4 regions of the Bacillus pumilus genome follow, and region 4 is predicted to be linked to each of the others. Evidence: riboswitches for the same ligand, from Rfam matches in the RefSeq annotation. Region 4 holds a riboswitch; each other region holds the start of a gene.
The links. Region 4 has a riboswitch for S-adenosylmethionine ahead of mtnW (2,3-diketo-5-methylthiopentyl-1-phosphate enolase). Riboswitches for the same ligand answer to the same signal wherever they lie in the genome.
Positions count from the first base shown of each region.

Region 1: linked by a shared signal. The riboswitch ahead of CKW02_RS05500 (bifunctional homocysteine S-methyltransferase/methylenetetrahydrofolate reductase) and the one ahead of mtnW (2,3-diketo-5-methylthiopentyl-1-phosphate enolase) in region 4 are both predicted to bind S-adenosylmethionine.
Region 2: linked by a shared signal. The riboswitch ahead of CKW02_RS16185 (methionine ABC transporter ATP-binding protein) and the one ahead of mtnW (2,3-diketo-5-methylthiopentyl-1-phosphate enolase) in region 4 are both predicted to bind S-adenosylmethionine.
Region 3: linked by a shared signal. The riboswitch ahead of CKW02_RS07635 (DUF2292 domain-containing protein) and the one ahead of mtnW (2,3-diketo-5-methylthiopentyl-1-phosphate enolase) in region 4 are both predicted to bind S-adenosylmethionine.

Region 1 is NZ_LT906438.1:1,111,187-1,116,389, reverse strand. Features, by position in the region: gene CKW02_RS05520 (methyl-accepting chemotaxis protein) at 1-96, opposite strand, end outside; gene CKW02_RS05515 (BMP family lipoprotein) at 93-1,070, opposite strand; gene CKW02_RS05510 (CvfB family protein) at 1,302-2,150, opposite strand; gene CKW02_RS05505 (YajQ family cyclic di-GMP-binding protein) at 2,388-2,879, shown strand; SAM riboswitch class I at 2,961-3,079, shown strand; gene CKW02_RS05500 (bifunctional homocysteine S-methyltransferase/methylenetetrahydrofolate reductase) at 3,158-4,999, shown strand; gene metH (methionine synthase) at 4,983-5,203, shown strand, end outside.
Region 2 is NZ_LT906438.1:3,072,346-3,077,548, reverse strand. Features, by position in the region: gene CKW02_RS16215 (arsenate reductase family protein) at 1-113, shown strand, start outside; gene gcvH (glycine cleavage system protein GcvH) at 180-563, shown strand; gene CKW02_RS16205 (YusG family protein) at 609-845, shown strand; gene CKW02_RS16200 (toprim domain-containing protein) at 974-1,318, shown strand; gene CKW02_RS16195 (thioredoxin family protein) at 1,331-1,633, shown strand; gene CKW02_RS16190 (SCP2 sterol-binding domain-containing protein) at 1,754-2,095, shown strand; SAM riboswitch class I at 2,198-2,306, shown strand; gene CKW02_RS16185 (methionine ABC transporter ATP-binding protein) at 2,462-3,487, shown strand; gene CKW02_RS16180 (methionine ABC transporter permease) at 3,480-4,148, shown strand; gene metQ (methionine ABC transporter substrate-binding lipoprotein MetQ) at 4,163-4,984, shown strand; gene CKW02_RS16170 (carboxymuconolactone decarboxylase family protein) at 5,089-5,203, shown strand, end outside.
Region 3 is NZ_LT906438.1:1,513,988-1,519,190, reverse strand. Features, by position in the region: gene sat (sulfate adenylyltransferase) at 9-1,145, opposite strand; gene CKW02_RS07645 (sulfate permease) at 1,203-2,267, opposite strand; gene CKW02_RS07640 (phosphoadenylyl-sulfate reductase) at 2,281-2,982, opposite strand; gene CKW02_RS07635 (DUF2292 domain-containing protein) at 2,969-3,160, opposite strand; SAM riboswitch class I at 3,229-3,331, opposite strand; gene pyrE (orotate phosphoribosyltransferase) at 3,545-4,183, opposite strand; gene pyrF (orotidine-5'-phosphate decarboxylase) at 4,191-4,895, opposite strand; gene CKW02_RS07620 (dihydroorotate dehydrogenase) at 4,867-5,203, opposite strand, start outside.
Region 4 is NZ_LT906438.1:1,317,381-1,322,583, forward strand. Features, by position in the region: gene mtnK (S-methyl-5-thioribose kinase) at 1-606, opposite strand, end outside; SAM riboswitch class I at 686-844, opposite strand; gene CKW02_RS06610 (pyridoxal phosphate-dependent aminotransferase) at 1,010-2,200, shown strand; SAM riboswitch class I at 2,245-2,346, shown strand; gene mtnW (2,3-diketo-5-methylthiopentyl-1-phosphate enolase) at 2,449-3,669, shown strand; gene CKW02_RS06620 (2-hydroxy-3-keto-5-methylthiopentenyl-1-phosphate phosphatase) at 3,670-4,365, shown strand; gene CKW02_RS06625 (methylthioribulose 1-phosphate dehydratase) at 4,329-4,967, shown strand; gene CKW02_RS06630 (1,2-dihydroxy-3-keto-5-methylthiopentene dioxygenase) at 4,984-5,203, shown strand, end outside.

The sequences.
Region 1 (5,203 bases), 210 kb from region 4:
GATCTTTGTCATACTGACAATGATAAAGGCGATGACGCCAACTGCTAAAAGAAGTGAGACGAGTGAGTTGAGTAAAATTTTGATGCGCAAGCTCATGATGCGTCCCCCTCATCTTTTAGCAATTGCTGCTTCAGTTCATTTACTTTTTTGGTCAATGTTTCAGCATCTTTGAGCACCCGAATTCTTGCCATATCGATTCCGTCATTGTTTAAGTCGTAGATAACATGCCCATTTTTGATTTGATTGCTCTTGACAAGCTGTTCGCTGAATTGATAGACCACTTCATCGACTTTTTTTACCATGGACGAAATCACCGCTTTTTCAGCGGTGTAGTACTGATCACTATCTACACCAATGGCATATTTGCCCTGCGCTTGCGCTTCTTTTAATACACCGACACCTGTATAGCCAGCTGCGGCATATAAAACGTCTGCTTTCTTTTTGATCATGCCTTTGGCTATTTTACTGCCTTTGTCCGCATCACTAAACGTATTAGCATAGGTGGATAAGATCTTGATGTTCGGATTCACTGATTTGGCGCCTTTTTGGAACCCTTTTTCAAAACGATGGATCAACTCCGCATCGACACCGCCAACAAATCCAATGACATCACTTTTCGTTGTCATTGCAGCAAGTGCGCCCGCTAAATAGCTGCCTTGCTCTTCTTTAAACGTCACGGAGGTCACATTTTTCAGCTCAGATACGGCATCGATGAGCAAAAAGTGCTTCTTCGGATATTTCTTTGCGACTTTTTCTAAGTCTTCTTGCATACTAAAGCCTACCCCGATGACGAGATCATTGCCAGCTTTTACAAGCTCGGTCAGTCCTTTTTCATATGTATCGGTTTCTGCAATTTCTCTATAATCAAATTCAATACCTAGGTCATCACGTGCTTTTTCTAATCCTTTAAACGATGAATCGTTAAATGATTGATCACCAAGACCATCATCTGTGAGCATAACGCCAATATGCTTCGCATTTGATGCTGGTGGTTCCCCTTGTTGATTGCTGCATGCGGCGAGCACCATAAGCACGGCTACCAACAGAAGCAATGAAATTTTCACTTTCATCCAAACACACACTCCTTTTGTCATCCTTACTCCTTTCTTATCGGATTTGAGAGGCGTTGTTTCAATGATTAAGTGAAGGTTTTTCAGCTTTTTTCATGACTTTTTTCACTAAAAAACCCATTATTTATCACAAATATAAAAAAAGGGATAAAACCATGATGATTTTATCCCTTTTTCTTCATTTCAGTGTGATATGAAAACCCATGAGGTTAGGGTTCTCTTTCACGCTGCTCATTTTTTCTCATATGTCCAGCCCTCTTTTTGGTAGACTAGGCCGTTTTTCATCAAATGACCTAATGCTCGTTTAAAGGCTGCCTTGCTCATTTGGAATCGTTCACGGATGTCTTCTGGATCACTTTTGTCTCCATAAGGCATGGCACCATTTCTCGTTCTCATATAGGTTAAAATTTCTTCTGCATCGACAGATAACGCTTCCTGTTTTCTAGGAAGCAGAGAAACGTTCACGGTCCCATCCTCTTTCACTGCAATGACGCGTCCTGTCACGGTCGATCCTAATCTTGGTTCTTCCTTTCGTTCCGTGCGGTGGATAAACCCTCGCACGCCTGTATCTGTCAGCATAAACGAGCCTGTCGCAATTAAGCGATAAATCGTACCAGTGATTTCTTTGTTCATTAAGGTTTCAGGTGCCTCTGTAAACAATTCACTGATCACATCTTCAGTGGCTGGCTTTGCGAACATTCTGCCGTAGCTTGTGACTTTCAGCATACAGTAAAGTTTGTCTCCTTTTTTCGGCCATGCTTCCTCAAAAGGCGGTAGATGTTCTGTTGCAACAAGTGCATCCTTTGAAAGCCCGACATCCACAAATGCGCCCATGTCTTCTAGGACGTCTACGACTTCTACCCAGCCATATGTATGCGCATTGATTGTCGGTATTTTCATCGTCGCAGCTAGTCTTTCTTCATGATCTACGTATAAGTAGACCTCTACTTCATCTTGGTCACCAATATCTTCTGTCATTTCACTGCGGTGCAAGAGGACCGAATCTTCACCATCTGTCAAAAAGTAGCCGTATTCCATCTCGTTCTCTATTTGCAAGGTCAGTTGCTCACCTGGTCTCATGTTCTCTTCCTTCCTATCTGCTCATAAAAGAGCGTTCGTTCATCTTTTGATTCACTTTATTCTACTATACTTCTCCTCACATGAACATCTCTAGTTCTGTTAGCTAAAGTGGTCAAACCGAACGCGATTTATACCGCTGCTGGCAGAACTCTTTGACTCATCTCTTTGATAAAGTTTCTTCTTCTCCACGTTGCATGATAAAATAGACGCAATATCTATCCATGGAGGTCATGTGTTATGGCAAAAGAAAGCTCATTTGACATTGTATCAAAGGTTGAACTGCCTGAGGTGCAAAACGCCGTTCAAGCAGCGCTGAAGGAAATTAAAAACCGTTATGATTTTAAAGGAAGTAAAAGTGATATTTCTCTTGAAAAAGAGGAGCTCGTGCTCATCTCTGATGATGATTTTAAGCTGGAGCAGCTAAAAGATGTACTTGTGTCAAAGCTGATCAAACGAAATGTTCCAACTAAAAACATCGACTACGGAAAAACCGAGCATGCCCTTGGCGGAACCGTACGCCAGCGCGCGAAGCTGATCAGCGGAATTGATCAAGACAACGCCAAAAAGATCAATGCACTCATTAAGCAATCCGGCATCAAAGTGAAGTCACAGTTTCAAGATGACCAAGTGCGTGTAACAGGAAAAAATAAAGATGATTTACAAGAGGTTATTTCACTTATGCGCAAGGCAGATTTACCGATTGACGTTCAATTTATAAATTTTCGATAAATTTCAAATTTTCCATTGATTATTTCCGATTTTTTCGATACAGTGGATGGAAGTTCAATTTATTGACATGTTCATATCGCTTTCTTATCAAGAGAGGCAGAGGGACTGGCCCTGTGAAGCCTCAGCAACCGGTGTAGTAGAAATATATTTTCTATGACCAAGGTGCTAAATCCAGCAAGCAACTGCTTGGAAGATAAGAAGAAGAATTACGATACAGCCAAAAAGTCTTCTTCTTATCAGAAGGCTTTTTTTGTTACATAAAAATAAGGAGGAAACCAATGGGCCTATTACAAGACTTACAAAACCGCGTACTGATTGCTGACGGTGCAATGGGAACACTTTTATACTCTTACGGCATTGACCGCTGCTTTGAAGAATTAAATTTATCGAAAGAAGATGAAGTAAGGCGCGTGCACGAAGCATATGTGCAGGCTGGTGCGGACATCATTCAAACAAATACGTACGGCGCAAATTATATTAAACTATCCCGCTACGGCTTAGAGGAAGAAACAAAGCGCATCAATACAAAGGCGGTACAAATCGCAAAAACAGCCGCCGGCTCTGCTTATGTCCTTGGAACGATCGGCGGCATTCGAACGTTTAACAAAAATGCCTATACAATTGAAGAAATTAAACGAAGCTTTAGAGAGCAGCTGTACATTCTATTAAATGAGCAGCCCGATGGATTATTGCTAGAAACGTATTATGACATGGAAGAAGCGAAGGCCGTTCTCCAAATTGCACGAAAAGAAACGACTCTCCCGATTGTCATGAACGTCTCCATGCATGAACAAGGTGTGTTGCAGGATGGAACACCGCTCAAGGATGGTTTATCTGAATTGTCCTCTCTTGGCGCAGACGTCGTTGGCATCAACTGCCGGCTTGGCCCTTATCATATGATTCAGGCACTCGAAGGCGTTCCAATTTTAGAAAATTCCCATTTATCAGTCTATCCCAACAGCAGTCTTCCCTCTCTTGAAGAAGGCAGACTCGTCTATGATACAGATAACGATTATTTTCGAAAAAGTGCACTTGAATTTAGAAATCAAGGCGCACGTATTATCGGCGGCTGCTGCGGAACAACGCCTCAGCATATTCACGCAATGGCTGAAGCGGTCAAGGATTTAGCCCCGATCACTGAAAAAGAAGTGAAAGTATTAAAAGAAGAAATCATTTCGATTCAAGATCAGCGGACTGAACCAGGTCTTGATGAGCTCGCTACGAAAAAACGGACGATTATTGTAGAGCTTGATCCGCCGAAGAAGCTGAACTTCGAAAAATTCCTCGTCGCGGCAAATGAGTTAAAGAATGCAGGCATTGATGCCTTGACATTAGCCGATAATTCTCTTGCGACCCCGCGCATTAGCAATGTGGCTTGCGGGGCATTATTGAAACAGCAGCTTGATATGCGTTCACTCGTCCATATCACGTGCCGTGATCGTAATTTGATTGGGCTTCAGTCCCATTTGATGGGTCTCGACACCCTTGGTTTAACTGATATTTTAGCCATTACAGGCGACCCTTCTAAGATTGGAGATTTTCCAGGTGCAACGTCGGTTTATGATTTAACCTCCTTTGATTTGATTCGGCTGATTAAGCAGTTTAACGAAGGCCTTTCTTTCTCAGGGAAGCCGCTTGGCAAAAAGACCAATTTTTCAGTAGCTGGCGCGTTTAATCCAAATGTTCGTCACATTGATAAAGCGGTCAAACGTCTTGAGAAAAAAATCGAATACGGTGCTGATTATTTTATTTCACAGCCTGTTTATTCTGAGGAACAGCTTGTGAAAATTCATGAGGAGAGCCGTCATTTAGATAAGCCGATTTATATTGGCGTTATGCCGTTAACAAGCAGCCGAAATGCGGAGTTTATTCATCATGAAATTCCAGGCATCAAATTATCTGATTCCATTCGTGACATTATGGCCAAGGCTGGTGAGGATAAAGAGAAGCAGCGAGCAGAAGGCTTAGCGATTGCCCGCTCTTTATTAGATACAGCCTGCGAATTGTTTAACGGCATTTATTTAATTACCCCTTTCCTTCGATCAGACTTAACAGCAGAACTAACCACCTACATTCATCAGAAAGAAAAGGAGTCAAACACCCATGTCAACTATCACTGAACAGCTTAAGAAACGCATCCTCGTCCTTGATGGTGCAATGGGGACCATGATTCAAAATGCCAATCTCACAGCAGAAGACTTTGGCGGAGAAGAGTATGAGGGCTGTAACGAGTATTTAAATGTGACAGCCCCTCACATCATCCGCGCGATTCATAGAGAATACCTTGAGGCAAGCGCCGACCTCATTGAAACGAATACGTTCGG
Region 2 (5,203 bases), 1.8 Mb from region 4:
AGCTAGAATTACTCGCATCTAACGGAATGCTGATCAAGCGCCCGATTACAACAGACGGTAAACGAGTCACAGTTGGATTTAATGAAGATACATTTAAAAGCGTCTGGAAATGATGTAACTTTCATTCAGATTGTGGTATCTTCAATATAGATTGAAAGAAAAGACTGGAGGGGTATTGAATGAGCACACCAAAAGATTTACGTTATTCAGAAGAACATGAATGGGTCAAAGTAGAAGGAGATAAGGTGCGTATCGGTATTACGCATTTTGCTCAATCTGAGCTAGGCGATATCGTGTTCGTTGAGCTTCCTGAAGTAGGAGACAAAATTACAGCGGACGAGCCTTTCGGAAGTGTAGAATCAGTGAAAACAGTTTCTGAGCTTTACGCACCGATCAACGGTACAATCGTCGAAGTGAACGATGAGCTGGATGACAGCCCTGAATTCGTCAACGACTCTCCATACGAAAAAGCATGGATGATCGTGGTAGAGCCAGCTGATACATCTGAAATTGAGAACTTGATGACTGCTGAGCAATATGAAGAAATGACAAAAGAAGACTAATTCACGTGAAATTGGACACTCTACCTTTATGGGGGGGTGTCCAATTTGTCTTTTCAAAAAGAACATGTGGATATAACAGATCATGTCACTGGACGATTCAAAGAAAGCGGCATGGTGCTGTATCATCAAAATGAAGAGATTGGCACGATGATTAGTGAAAACCAATATGAGTTAAAATCAGGTTATTCCTATGAGCAAAATCGTTTTTATCGTCTGACGGATACATTGACCCACGGAACAGAAAAATATGTAGACTGTGATGATGAAAATGGCTGGTGCTAATCACAGATGAGGCTGCAGTGAGCATAAGCTGCAGTCTTTTTAGTGCAAGCGCCCAATCTTTACAACCTGAATGAAAAATTGTAATCTAAGGGAGAAGTGAACAACGTCAAAAGGGCCGGGTGATCGTGATGAATGTAGAGGTAGAAAAGGTCATCATTGTAGAAGGTAAAACAGACAAACAAAAGCTAAAAGAAGTCATAAGTGAACCTGTTACCATCATTTGCACCAATGGCACGATCAGTACATCGAAGCTGGATCAGCTCGTAGACGAATTATTGGGGAAAGACGTTTACATATTAGCAGACAGTGACGATGCAGGCGACAAACTGCGGAAGCAATTTCGAAAAGAATTCCCTGAAGCATTTCATCTTTTTGTCGACAGAACGTACCGCGAAGTGGCCGCTTCACCGTCAGCCCACATTGCATCTATCCTATTAGCTGCAAACATTGATGTTCATTCGAAATATTTATGAGGGTGGACGTATATGAAAGAGATTGAAGAACACGAATTCAAGGAGATAAAGGACGATTTATTTCTTTTATACTTATATACACCGTTTTGCGGAACATGTCAGCTGGCAAAGAAAATGCTGGCTGTCGTAGACACCATGCAGCCGGATGTACCTTTTTATGAAAATAACTTAAACTACTCACCAGGCTTTGCGAAGGCTTTTGAGATCGAAAGCGTTCCTTGCTTTCTACTGTTTAAAAAAGGTGAGCTGGTGCAAAAAGGCTATGCCTTTCACTCCGTACCATATCTTCATGAAATGATTGAAACCGCTAAATAAAGCGGTTTTTTGTCATATTTCAAGCAATTCATCTGAAAATTTGTCGAGTTATTTATAAAGGACAAGCGAATGTTTGTAGAGAAATGTTATGTATAACCAAATGACAGGGAGGTTATACATGTGGAAAAAGTGAAAACCCATGGAAACACAGGGCAGCGATTATTGCTAAAACCGCTGCTCTCATCATCATCCTTGAAGATTACATTTGAGGCGGAAACTGACTCTTGTACATTGATTGTGGATGAGCGTGGTGAAGTGAAGAAACTACCTGCAATTGAGTTATCGGATCTCATCTTTTATGGTGAGAGAAAAGAAATACTTCAATTATTAGATGGAGATATGTCCTTACAGCAGTTAATTAGCAGGGGACAAGTGAAAGTAAAAGGGTCATTCCGTGCGCTCCTAAGACTAGAGGCGGTACTTTGGCTGACGAACGGTTTTTTTCGAAAAATGATAACTTAGTCGTTTACTTGGAAATTAGCGATTTACAGCGTTGACATATCTCGGGTGGCATGATATTCTACGTTAGTAAAAACATGAACATCACATAAAACAACATATTTTCTCTTATTAAGAGAGGTGGAGGGACGTGCCCTATGAAACCCGGCAACCGTCAGCATAGCTGAAATTGGTGCCAATTCACTCAAAGTCGCAACGCTTTGAAAGATGAGAGAAAGGCGTATTTGAAATAAAAGGCCTTTCTGCTTGCGTTGCAGTTAGGTCTTTTTTACTGATCTGGCAACAGGCTAGAGTCATGACAGCACGAAGAATAAATGAACGTATGTGATGGCAACCTATAGATTCAGCAAGAAAGCAGGTGAGCAGACTGTGATCCATTTACAGAATGTATCAAAAACGTACTACTCAAAAAGTGGAAATGTTGACGCAGTAAAAGACGTCAACTTAGATATTGATAAAGGTGAAATATTCGGAATTATCGGGTATAGCGGTGCCGGAAAAAGCTCGCTTATTCGCCTATTAAACGGTCTGGAGCTGCCAACAGAAGGAATTGTTGAAGTGGCAGGCAACCGGATCAATGAAGTATCGAATGCGAAACTTCGGAAAGCAAGACAAGAAATCAGCATGATTTTCCAGCACTTTAACCTACTTTGGTCAAGAACAGTGAGACAAAATATTATGTTCCCGCTTGAGATCGCAGGTGTACCTACATCGAAACGGAGAGAGCGTGCGAATGAACTGATTAAATTAGTCGGTTTAGAAGGAAAAGAAAATGCGTATCCGTCTCAGCTTAGCGGCGGACAAAAGCAGCGTGTGGGGATTGCGAGAGCATTAGCAAATGATCCAAAGGTTCTTCTTTGTGACGAAGCAACATCAGCGCTTGATCCGCAAACAACGGATTCTATCCTTGATCTTTTAGCGGATATCAATAAACGTTTAGGGCTGACAATTGTGCTCATCACACACGAAATGCACGTCATTCGCAAAATTTGTCATCGCGTCGCGGTCATGGAAAATGGACGCATTGTCGAAGAAGGCGAAGTATTACGCGTCTTCAGACAGCCGAAGGAAGAGATGACGAAGCGATTTGTACAGCAGCTTGCTGAACCAGAGGAAGCGAAAGAAACAATCGAACACGTCTTAGAGCGAGTAAAAGAAGGTCAGGTCGTACGGTTGTCCTTTATTGGCGATTCTGCCGAGCAACCGCTCATCACTGAAATCATTCGATCCTTCAAGGTCGATGTAAACATCCTTCAAGGAAAGATTTCTCAAACGCAGGAAGGCGCGTTTGGAACACTCTTTATCCATATTAATGGAGAAGAGACCGAGGTTGAAAAAGCCATCGCCTATATCCAAAGTAAACAGGTTGAAATTGAGGTGATGACACATGTTTGAGAAATGGTTTCCGAACGTTGACCTAGATGTGATTTGGAATGCAACGGGTGAAACGGTGTACATGACACTCATTTCATTGGCATTTGCTTTTGCAATCGGGATTATCCTAGGACTCCTGCTCTTCCTTACAGGAAAAGGCGGTCTTTGGGAAAATAAACCGATCAATGCTGTCATCGGTGCAGTCGTCAACATTTTCAGATCGATTCCTTTTATCATCTTAATTATTCTTTTATTAGGGTTCACGAAATTCTTAATGCATACAATTCTAGGTCCAAATGCAGCACTCCCTGCCCTTGTCATTGGGTCAGCTCCATTCTATGCACGTCTTGTCGAAATTGCACTGCGTGAGGTAGACAAAGGAGTCATTGAAGCAGCACGGTCAATGGGAGCGAAAACGTCGACCATCATTTTCAAAGTATTGCTGCCAGAATCATTGCCAGCCCTCATTTCAGGTATTACCGTAACAGCGATTGCTTTAATTGGCTCAACTGCGATTGCAGGTGCAATTGGAGCAGGCGGACTTGGTGACCTTGCTTATGTGGAAGGATACCAATCTGGTAATACAGATGTCACACTTGTAGCTACTGTGTTTATTCTCATCATCGTCTTTATTATTCAAATAATCGGTGATTTGATTACAAATAAAATTGATAAACGTTAAGGGAGGATTTATTCATGAAGAAATTGATTTTAAGTGCACTATTTCTAGCATTTGCAGGCATCTTAGCTGCATGCGGTTCATCTAATAACGCAAGTGATAGCAAAACCATTACGGTTGCCGCTTCAAAAACACCACATGCCGAAATTCTTGAAGAAGCAAAACCACTTCTAAAAGAAAAAGGCTACGATCTAAAAGTGAAAGTACTTAGTGATTATAAAATGTACAACAAAGCGTTAGCTGAAAAAGAAGTGGATGCAAACTTTTTCCAACATATCCCTTACTTAAATGAAGAAAATAAATCAAACAAAGATTACAATCTAGTTAGTGCTGGTGCGGTTCACCTTGAGCCTTTCGGTATCTACTCTAAGAAATACAAATCAGTAAAAGATATTCCAAACGGCGGAACGATCATCATGACAAACAACGTGGCTGAACAAGGCCGTATGCTTGCACTATTGCAAAATGCTGGTGTCATTAAGATTGATCCTAAAGTTGATACAATCAACGCAACAGTAAAGAACATCAAAGAAAACCCGAAGAACCTAAAGTTCAAAAAAATCGCTCCTGAACTAACAGCGAAAGCTTATGAAAACAGTGAAGGCGATGCTGTGTTTATTAACGTCAACTATGCGATTCAAAATAAATTGAATCCGAAAAAAGATTCAATTGAACTTGAGCAAACAAAGAACAACCCATATGCAAACATCGTGGCGGTTCGCAAAGGTGAAGAAAAATCAGATAAGATCAAGACATTAATGGAAGTTCTTCACTCTGATAAAATCAAAGAATTCATCGACAAAAAATATGACGGTGCTGTACTACCGGTATCTGAATAACAATGTGTTAACCTCGCTTTCATCAAAGCGAGGTTTTTTTGTGTATTTTTTCAAATCTCGCTCATAATAAAAATGTACAAATGACCTGAAGGGATGGAATGAAGATGAATGAACAGCATATGAGCGGATCCATGCAGCAATCACTGACTGATTATAAAACGGCAATGGGTGAATTTCAGAAGAAAATGCCGGTGTTTGGGAAGAAATTCAATGAATTCA
Region 3 (5,203 bases), 200 kb from region 4:
CCCTCCCATTAAGATACCGTCGTTTTTAATCCTTCGATTAATGTTTCAATGACTTCTTTTCGGCTGAACGTGCTTGGCGGTAATTCTCCGTTTCTCAGCATCGTTCGAACCTTTGTACCTGAAAGAATGATATGCTCGCTTTTATCGTGAGGACATGTTTTTGGTGTTGCCATTGCTTCACATGTATTACAGTAGAAGCTATGTTCAAATTTTAACGGGGTAATGCCAATTTCTTCGCTTGTAAATTGTTCAAATAACTCCTGCGCCTCGTATGTGCCGTAATAATCACCAACACCTGCATGATCTCTTCCCACAATAAAGTGAGTACAGCCGTAATTTTTACGAACAAGCGCGTGAAAGATTGCTTCCTTTGGTCCAGCATAACGCATTGCCGCAGGAAAAACACCTAAAAAGACGCGATCCTTTGGGTAATAACCGTTCAATAACACTTGATAGCTTTTCATTCTCACGTCTGCCGGAATATCGTCTGATTTTGTTTCACCGACAAGTGGATTTAAAAACAAACCATCGACGGTTTCAAGTGCTGTCTTTTGAATATATTCATGGGCACGGTGAACAGGGTTTCTCGTTTGGAAACCAACAATCGTTTTCCAGCCGTTCTCTTTAAAATGACGTCTTGTTTCTTCCGGCTCATACGTAAATTGAGGGAATGGTTTTTCGCTTCGTTTCGTCAGTGTAATTTTACCACCAATGTACGTATCACCGCGTTCAAATAATTTTTTCACGCCTGGATGATTGCGGTCATCAGTTTTATACACATTTACCGCTTCTTTTTCCTTATCTGGTGTGTATTGATCCTCTACTTCAATCACGCCATATACAGTTCCATTATACGATAGACGCACAATCTCGCCTCGATGGATTTCCGCTGCCTTTTCCTTTGTCACTGGCAGTGTAATAGGAAGAGACCAAACGACACCACTTGCTAGCCGCATACTGCTCACAACCGCTTCATAATCAGCTTTTGTTAAAAACCCTTCAATTGGACTATACCCGCCAATTGCTATGAGTTCAAGGTCTGCAAAAGAGATAGCATCTAGTTCAATTTCCTTTGCAGCCGTGCTGAGGTCATACTCTTCATTTACTCGATTAATTAATACGCCACCATGTGGTGTTAAACTCATTTGTTCATCTTCCTCTCAATGTTCATATTTATTAGATGTAAATAGTCGGATTTGTCGTTAAATCCCGCCGCCCTGTTCATGAATCGAGCTGCTTTCATTTTTGACTGCCTTCATCAGACTTAGCGCACCAAGTGAGGCAAGCAGTACACTCATCATGATAAAGATAGAGTAATAGTCCCCTTTTAAGAAAAGACTCACCAGCAAATACGATAGACTAAGTGATAAAAAGGGTGATACTACCCACACTTTCAGCATTTTTTTCACCACATGTTTATGAAAAATATTAGGTCCGCCTTTTGCCATGCCAAGTCCAATGATAGACGAGGAGGTGATTTGGGTAAGTGGAACTGGCAGCCCAAAAATAGAGCTGACGATGACAAGTCCAGCACCGGTACCGGAAAGCAATATCCCTTCGCCCGTTTGATAGCGGGTAATTTTCTTTCCGTTTGTTTCCAGTACTCTTCTACCAAGCAAGAGGGCTCCAATGGCGACGAAGATTCCGCCATAAAGTGTTCCTTGCCCAACTGACAAAACGCCCGCGGCAACAAGTGGACCGACTGCATTTGCCACATTGTTCATACCTGCTGAAAATGCTTCTAAAAATCCACTAAGGATTAAAACAATGGATAAAATGACTGTTCCTTTTTTAGACAGCTTACGTTTAGGGAACATTCTGATGATTTTGACTACAACAAAGGTAAAAAGAAAGGCGACAAGCGGAATGATAACCCAAAATGCCACAATGACTAAAATGGATTTCACATACAATACTTTATATGCGACCGCGACACCAACTACAGCTCCTACTGTCACCTCACTCGTTGATAAAGGGATGGCCATCAGATTCGCTATAAAGAGTGATAATGCAGCAGAACCAATAATAATACAAACAATTTCAAGTGTAATGACGGATTCAGGCATAATTCCAGAGCTAATCGTTTTGACAACCTCACCACCGCCAATAACTGAACCTGCTAAAATCCCAACTGCACATACACTGAGTGCATAGATCGGCTTTCGAATCGCACCTGATCCGTACGCGATGCCCATCGAAGCTGCTGCACCACTCGCGCCAATGTTTAGAGCGAAAAATAAACTAAATAAAATTGCGGCAATTTCCATACACTATGCTCCCTTACTCATGTAATCCGCACTCAGTCTTAGCTGTGCCTGACCATCTGCCAGACCGCAGATCCTCGGCAGTAAATGCTGGCTGTGTACACGGGGCACACCCGATACTTGGATATCCCTGATCATGTAGCGGATTATAAGTAAGTTCCTCTCTAGATGCATATCTCCATATGTCCTTCCACGTCCAGTGGATAAGCGGACATACTTTCACTGATTTGAATTTTTCATCCTTATTTAAAAAGTTCGTCCCTGCTCGCTTAGGAGACTGCTCCCTCCTTAAGCCAGAAAGCCATGCCGGATAGCCAGATAGCGCTTCTTGCAAAGGAATGACCTTACGCATATGACAGCAGCTTTGAGGATCTGTTTTCCATAGTTGATCACCATGCTGCTCGTTTTGCTCCTCAACCGTCAGCTCAGGGGTTTTCAGCACAATATCTAAACCCGGGTATCTTTCCTTTACCGCATCAATTGTGTCGTACGTTTCCTTAAAATGCAGACCTGTATCTAAAAAGACAATTCTTGCATCCTTTTTTACTTTCGCAATCAAATCAATGAGGACGATGCCTTCAATACCAAAACTGCATGCATAAACGAGCTGATCACCATAATGACCGTATGCCCATTTCAGCACAGATAAGGCCCCTTTATACAAATCATCTTCTTGAAATGTAATGGACGGCTCTTGCCAATTTTCATAAGTTAACATTGTTTCTCCCCTTCCGGAGTATCACTACTCTCCGCACTACGTCAACTGAATTTTTTCTGTCTTCTTCCACTTGGATCACTTGACCGTCCTGAACAATCAGTGTAACTAAACTGAATTCATATCCCCAATCAGTTTCTGCATAGGCTTCAATTAAGTCTTCATCCTGCTTTTGCTTCACTTCCCCCTCACCGTTAAAATAAAAAAACTTCCTTTCATTCCGAAAGAAAGATGAGGAAGCTCACGATTTCCTTATCTTTCAAAATAGAATCATTTTGCAGGAAGTAGCACCTTGCAAATTGCAGGTTGCCGGGCTTCATCGGGCCAGTCCCTCCACCTCTCTGGATAAGTGTTTTAATTTGTCTTAAATATTAACACAATTCAAACAAAAGTCAACCCGACTTTATTGATAGGATTAGTTTTTATTTAAATTTGAGTCTATTTTACTATTTTTAACCAAATAAAAAAGCTGTGCGGGTATGCGCAGCTTCATATTGTATTCAGCGTGACAGAAAACCTTTGCAGTCCTGACAAAGAATGCGAGGGTTTGTCTACACGAAGCTATTTAGACGATTTCTTCCATCCAAGATTCAGAGGAAGGATCTTGTCTCCAGCGTTTTAATTTATTCATAGCAGAAGGCTCAATCGCTTTCAGCTCAAGTGCCACGTCTGTCAGGGTGTCATAGTCTGTTAGGGTGACATATGGAATGTTTTTTTCTTGGAATGCTGCCGCAGCTTTTGGCAGACCGTATGTGAAGATCGCGGCAACGCCTAGTACGTCACAGCCCGCTTCTTGAAGAGCAGCGACCACTTCAAGCACACTGCCTCCTGTTGAAATCAGGTCTTCTACGACGACCACCTTTTGGCCTTTTGATACGGCACCTTCAATTTGATTTCCTTTTCCATGTGCTTTTGGCTTACTTCTGACATAACACATCGGGACGTTTAGACGATCTGCTGCTAATGCCGCATGCGGGATGCCTGCTGTTGCAGTACCAGCAATCACCTTCGCTCCCTCAAAATGAGTGAGAATCAACTCTTTAAGACCTTCAGCAATGTCGTGTCTAACTTCTGGATAGGACAAGGTGAGACGGTTGTCACAATAGATCGGTGATTTGATACCGCTTGCCCATGTAAACGGTTCGTCTGGTTTCAATGAGACCGCTTTGATTTGTAATAGGTGTTTAGCAATTTTTGTTTTCATCTGGCAGTCACTCCCACTCTTTCAAAATTTGATGATAGGCTTCCAATGGTTTTTCAGCTTTTGTGATTGACCTTCCGACAACAATTTGTGAAACACCTTGCTCTTTTGCATAATCAGGGGTTGCCACACGCTTTTGATCATCGGTTTGATCATTTAGTAAACGAATCCCTGGCGTAACAGTGAGGAAGTCAGGTGAGATGTGCTCATGAAGAGCTTTGGATTCATGAACAGAGCAAACAACACCGTCTAGTCCACTTTCATGTGCCAATTGACCGTACCGGATGACAGTCTCTTGCAGCGGACGGTCTATGAGTAATTCGCTTCTCATCATGTCTTCAGATGTACTCGTCAGCTGAGTCACTGCAATAATGCCCGGACGTTTTTGCCCAGCAGGCGTTCCGTTTTCAAGCCCTTCTAACGCAGCTTGCATCATCTGTTTCCCGCCAGCAGCATGTACATTGACTAGATCAACGCCAAGTGCGGCAAGCCGGTTCATTGCTTTTTGCACCGTTGTTGGAATGTCATGTAATTTGAGGTCGAGGAAAATGTGACAGTTTTTTTCTTTAATTGCGTCAAGGATGGCAGGTCCTTCTTGGTAAAACAGCTCCATGCCGACCTTCACAAATAATGGTGTCCCTTCAAAGGGTTCTAAAAAGGCGAGCGTCTCCTGCCCTGATGGAAAATCAAGCGCGATGATGGGCAAGTGCTTCATGTTTCCAGCTCCTTCCGATACATTCCTCTACAGATGAATACCCGTAGGCTTCTAATACATTTGGCAGTTCTTCAATGATTTCTGGGCAAATAAATGGGTTCACAAAATTGGCTGTGCCAACAGCTACTGCACTCGCACCTGCTAGTAAAAATTCAAGTACATCTTCAGCATTTTGCACTCCGCCCATTCCGATAATCGGGATAGAAACCGCTTGACTGACCTCATGTACCATGCGCACAGCGACAGGTTTGACCGCAGGGCCTGATAATCCGCCTGTTTTATTGGCAAGAATCGGTTTCCCTGTTTTT
Region 4 (5,203 bases):
TTCGGCAGCTTCTCTTAATTCTTCTTCGAAATCATTTGTGCCGCTATCAAAGAAAGGATCTGTGAAGACGAGCTTTTCGGTAATGTCACAAAGGTCCGGATTCGTAAATTGCTTCACAAATTGTTTTTTAATTTTAGGATTTGTGGCAAAGTCAGAAGTGTAAAAAAGTGTTTTTCCTAAAAATTCTCCGACATGATCGGATAAATGCGGATATTGTTTTCCGGCAATTAGCCCTTTTCTGACGATTTCGAGGTGTGATAGATCCTCCATTGCCGTCACAGCAAGAGCTGTATCTGAATAATAGACTGCTGGTACGAGGTGCGGTGTATACTCTGACTGCTTGATCAGGGCAGTACTTTCGATTCTCGCACGGTCTAATGTAAGCGGCCAGCTCTCTCCGACCACCTTGGCGTAGGGCAGTGCCTGCTTGATGATCAAACCTTTTTCTTGTTTATGATCAAAAATATGAAAGACGTAATTTAAATTCCCGTCCCCGATTTCCGTACATGTCAAATGACTACTTTCTTGGATCAAGCCAAGTCTAATTGCGAGTGCAACTGCCGAGCTTTCTGTTAATTCTTCATATGATGCCGTAAGTGTAACCAATTGCTTCCCCTCCAAATCATATAAAAAAGCCTCTTTCTCCTGAGAGAAAGAGGCTTGATGGCGTGTATGCTCAAAGCCTCTCTTATCTCTCAGCACATACGTCTGATGGAATTAGCACCGTGCCCTATAAGACAATTGTCTTGGCGCTTACTTGCTGCGCCCCACTTCACAGTGGTATTAACGGTCGGTTGCTGTTGGGGTCAAAAGGCCAAATCCCTCGCCCAACTCTCGATAAGAGAAATCAATATGTCATTGTCTCGTGTCTGTTTGCATTTCTTAATTCAAGATATTATCAGAGCTGCGCTTCACATGTCAATCCTTTTTCAAAATTGCTTTACAATTCGTAAAACAATCCATTACAGTATTTGTATTGCTACGTAACTTGAATAGAAGGTGAAGAAAAATGGAATTCCAGCAATCAGATGTATTGAAACAATTACCGACACAATTTTTTGCATCCCTTGTCCAAAAGGTCCAGAAAAAGGTGCAGGAAGGCGCAGATATTATTAATTTAGGGCAGGGAAATCCTGACCAGCCAACTCCCGCGCACATTGTAAAAGCCATGCAGGAAGCGGTATTAAAACCTGAAAATCATCAATACTCGTCATTCCGCGGAACAGCGAAATTAAAAAAGGCTGCCGCTGCCTTTTATGAAAGAGAATATGGTGTCACGCTTGATCCGATGACGGAAATTGCGATTTTATTTGGCGGGAAAGCAGGGCTTGTTGAGCTGCCGCAATGCCTGCTGAATCCGGGTGATACGCTCCTTGTTCCAGACCCAGGTTATCCTGATTATTGGTCAGGTGCTGTGCTTGCTGGAGCTCAGATGGTGACGATGCCGCTTCTTGAACAAAATGATTTTTTACCTGACTATGACAGGTTGCCTGAGGATGTTAAGGAAAAAGCAAAGTTGATGTATTTAAATTATCCCAACAATCCGACAGGTGCCACGGCAAGCCGTTCATTTTTTGAAGAAACCGTTACATTCGCAAAAGATCACAAGCTCTGTGTTGTCCATGATTTTGCCTATGGCGGCATTGGGTTTGATGGGGAAAAGCCAATCAGCTTTTTGCAAACAGATGGAGCGAAAGAGACAGGAATTGAAATATACACATTGTCTAAAACGTATAATATGGCCGGCTGGAGAGTAGGTTTTGCAGCAGGAAATCCGTCTGTTATTGAAGCGATTGAGCTATATCAGGATCACCTGTTTGTTTCACTGTTCAAAGCCACTCAAGATGCGGCAGCGGAAGCTTTGTTAAGCGACCAAACGTGCGTACAGGTGCAAAATGATCGATATGAGAATCGGCGAAATGTGTGGATTGCTGCCTGCAAGGAGATTGGCTGGGAGGTCACTGCACCAAAGGGGTCGTTTTTTGCTTGGCTAAAGGTGCCAGAAGGATATTCATCTGAATCTTTTGCTGGCGTATTATTAGAGAAAGCACATGTGGTTGTGGCGCCGGGGAATGGGTTTGGTACTCACGGTGAAGGATACGTGAGAGTAGGACTTTTAACAAATGAGGAGCGGTTAAAAGAAGCCGCTCGGCGAATCGATTCCTTGAATCTGTTTGAAAATAAGCCATTGACAACATGAATAAACGGTGCGATAATTCAGACAATATTTAAGAAAATTGAATATTCTTATCAAGAGTAGGCAGAGGGACTAGCCCAATGAAGCCCGGCAACCGACTTCCATGAAGCACGGTGCTAATTCTTGCAGCAAGCGCTGAGAGATAAGATTCGGATGAATGACACGAAACAACCTCTTTAAGGCGCTGATAAAGCACTTGGAGAGGTTTTTTTATTGACCATATGCATGACGCAATCGAAAGGGGATTCCTAGTGAGTGAATTACTGGCAACATACGTATTAACACATCGAGAGGATGAACAAGTAAACCGAAAAGCGGAGCAGATCGCGCTTGGTTTAACAGTTGGATCATGGACGGATTTGCCGCAGCTCAAAAAAGAGCAGCTTCAAAAGCATAAAGGCCGGGTGGAAAAGGTATCAGAAAAGTTTGCTCCAGCCGAAAATGGCCTATATCAATCTGAGGTGACCATTGCTTATCCTGAGGCTAACTTTTCAGCGGATATTCCGGCCGTTTTGACGACGATCTTTGGAAAGCTTTCACTAGATGGAAAAGTGAAGCTAATCGACATTCAATTCTCGGATCGATTGAAAAGAAGTCTGCCAGGACCGGTATTTGGAATTGGTGGCATACGAAAAAAAGTAGGCGTGTTTGATCGACCTTTGTTGATGAGTATTTTTAAAGGTGTCATTGGCCGTGATATGGCAGATTTAAAAGAACAGCTCCGTTTACAAGCATTAGGCGGCGTTGACTTTATCAAAGACGATGAAATTTTATTTGAGAGCCCACTAGCCCCTTTTGAAGAACGAATCAAAGAAGGAAAAAAGATATTAAAAGAAACATATGAAGAGACAGGGCACCGAACGCTATATGCCGTTAATTTAACAGGCAGAACCTTTGAACTAAAGGATCGAGCAAGAAAGGCAGCTGAGCTTGGAGCAGATGCACTCTTATTCAATGTTTTTGCCTACGGGTTAGATGTCATGCAAAGCTTAGCTGAGGATCCAGATATTCGATTGCCTATTATGGCCCATCCCGCAGTAAGCGGCGCTTTGACAACATCGCACGAATATGGATTCTCCCATTCACTTCTTTTAGGTAAATTAAATCGATATGCAGGCGCTGATTTGAGTCTTTTTCCCTCACCGTATGGGTCGGTCGCACTTCCGAAAAAAGATGCCTTTGGAATCTATGAAGCTTGTGTAAAAGAGGATTCGGTTCAAAAAACGTTCCCTGTTCCGTCAGCAGGCATTCATCCTGGAATGGTTCCAGTTTTGATGAAAGATTTTGGACTCGATCATGTGATAAATGCTGGTGGAGGAATTCACGGACATCCGCGTGGAGCCATCGGCGGAGGGAAAGCATTTCGATCGATCATTGATGCGGTGATACATGGAGAGTCGATCCAAGAGAAGGCAGCTTCTTGCCAAGACTTAAAAGCAGCACTTGAACTATGGGGAAGGGTAGCAGAATAAATGAAAAAACCAATTGTATGTTGTGATTTTGATGGAACCATTACGAAAAATGATAATATCATTCGCATCATGAAACACTTTGCACCAAGTGAATGGACGAAGCTGAAGGACGATGTTCTCACAAAGGAGATCACCATTCAAGAAGGCGTCGGGCAGATGTTTCAATTACTGACGAGTGATCAAAAAGAAGCCATTCAATCGTTTATTTTAGAAGATACAGAGATTCGAGAAGGATTCAAGCAATTTGTTGATCATGTGAAAAAGGCTGATATTCCCTTCTATGTGCTAAGCGGCGGGATGGACTTTTTTGTTTATCCCATACTCGAGGGCATTGTGGATCGAGACGATATTTATTGCAATCATGCGTCATTTGGGGAAGAGCATATTCAGATTGAATGGCCGCATGCCTGCGATTCGCAATGTCAAAATGGCTGCGGATGCTGCAAGCCGTCAATCATTCGAGAGCTGACCTGTGAGAATGACTTCATTATCATGATTGGAGATTCAGTCACCGATGTGGAGGCGGCAAAGCATGCGGATCTCACATTTGCGCGTGACTACTTGCTAAACGAATGTAAAGAGCTCGGGCTTGTTCATGAAGAGTATGAAACATTTATTGATCTTAAAGCACAATTTGATCAAATAAAGGAAGTGAAGGAATGGCAGACGCAAAGAGCAAGCGCTGGCAGGAGCTAGCAGACGTCAAACGTGAACTGGCACAAAGAGACTGGTTTTATGGAACAAGCGGCAATTTATCGATCAAGGTGTCGGATGATCCAATCACGTTTTTGGTGACGGCAAGCGGCAAAGATAAACGAAAAGAAACAGATGAAGACTTTGTTTTAGTAAATGCAGCAGGTAAGCCTGTTGATCCGAACGAACCGCTTAGACCATCAGCTGAAACATTGCTTCACAACTACGTGTATGAGCAGACGAATGCAGGCTGCTGTCTCCATGTTCATACAATCGATAATAATGTGATGTCTGAGCTGTATGGGGATAGGGGCGAGGTTCGTTTCAAAGGAAACGAAATCATCAAAGCGCTTGGTTACTGGGAAGAGGATGCAGAAGTGTCGTTACCGATTATTGAAAATCCAGCCCATATCCCGCATCTTGCAGCACAATTTGCAAAGCATCTCACTGAAGAGTCGGAATCAGGAGCTGTGCTCATTCGAAATCACGGCATCACAGTCTGGGGAAAAACAGCCTCTGAAGCAAAACGAGTATTAGAGGCGTATGAATTTTTGTTTAGCTACCACTTAAAATTAACGCTTTATCAAAAGCAGCTTGTCACATAAAAAGGAGGAAAAGCAAATGGCGACGATTTTGATTCATAACGAAGAGAACACATTACTTGAAAGCGAGCAAGAGGTGGCAGCCTATTTAGAAAACCAAGGGGTCATTTATGAGCATTGGGATATTGCAAAGCTGCCAAACCGATTATCAGAAAAGTATGATTTAACAGATGAGGAAAAGGAAGAGATTTTGACTGTTTTCCAAAAGGAAATCGAGAGTATATCTGAAAAACGAGGAT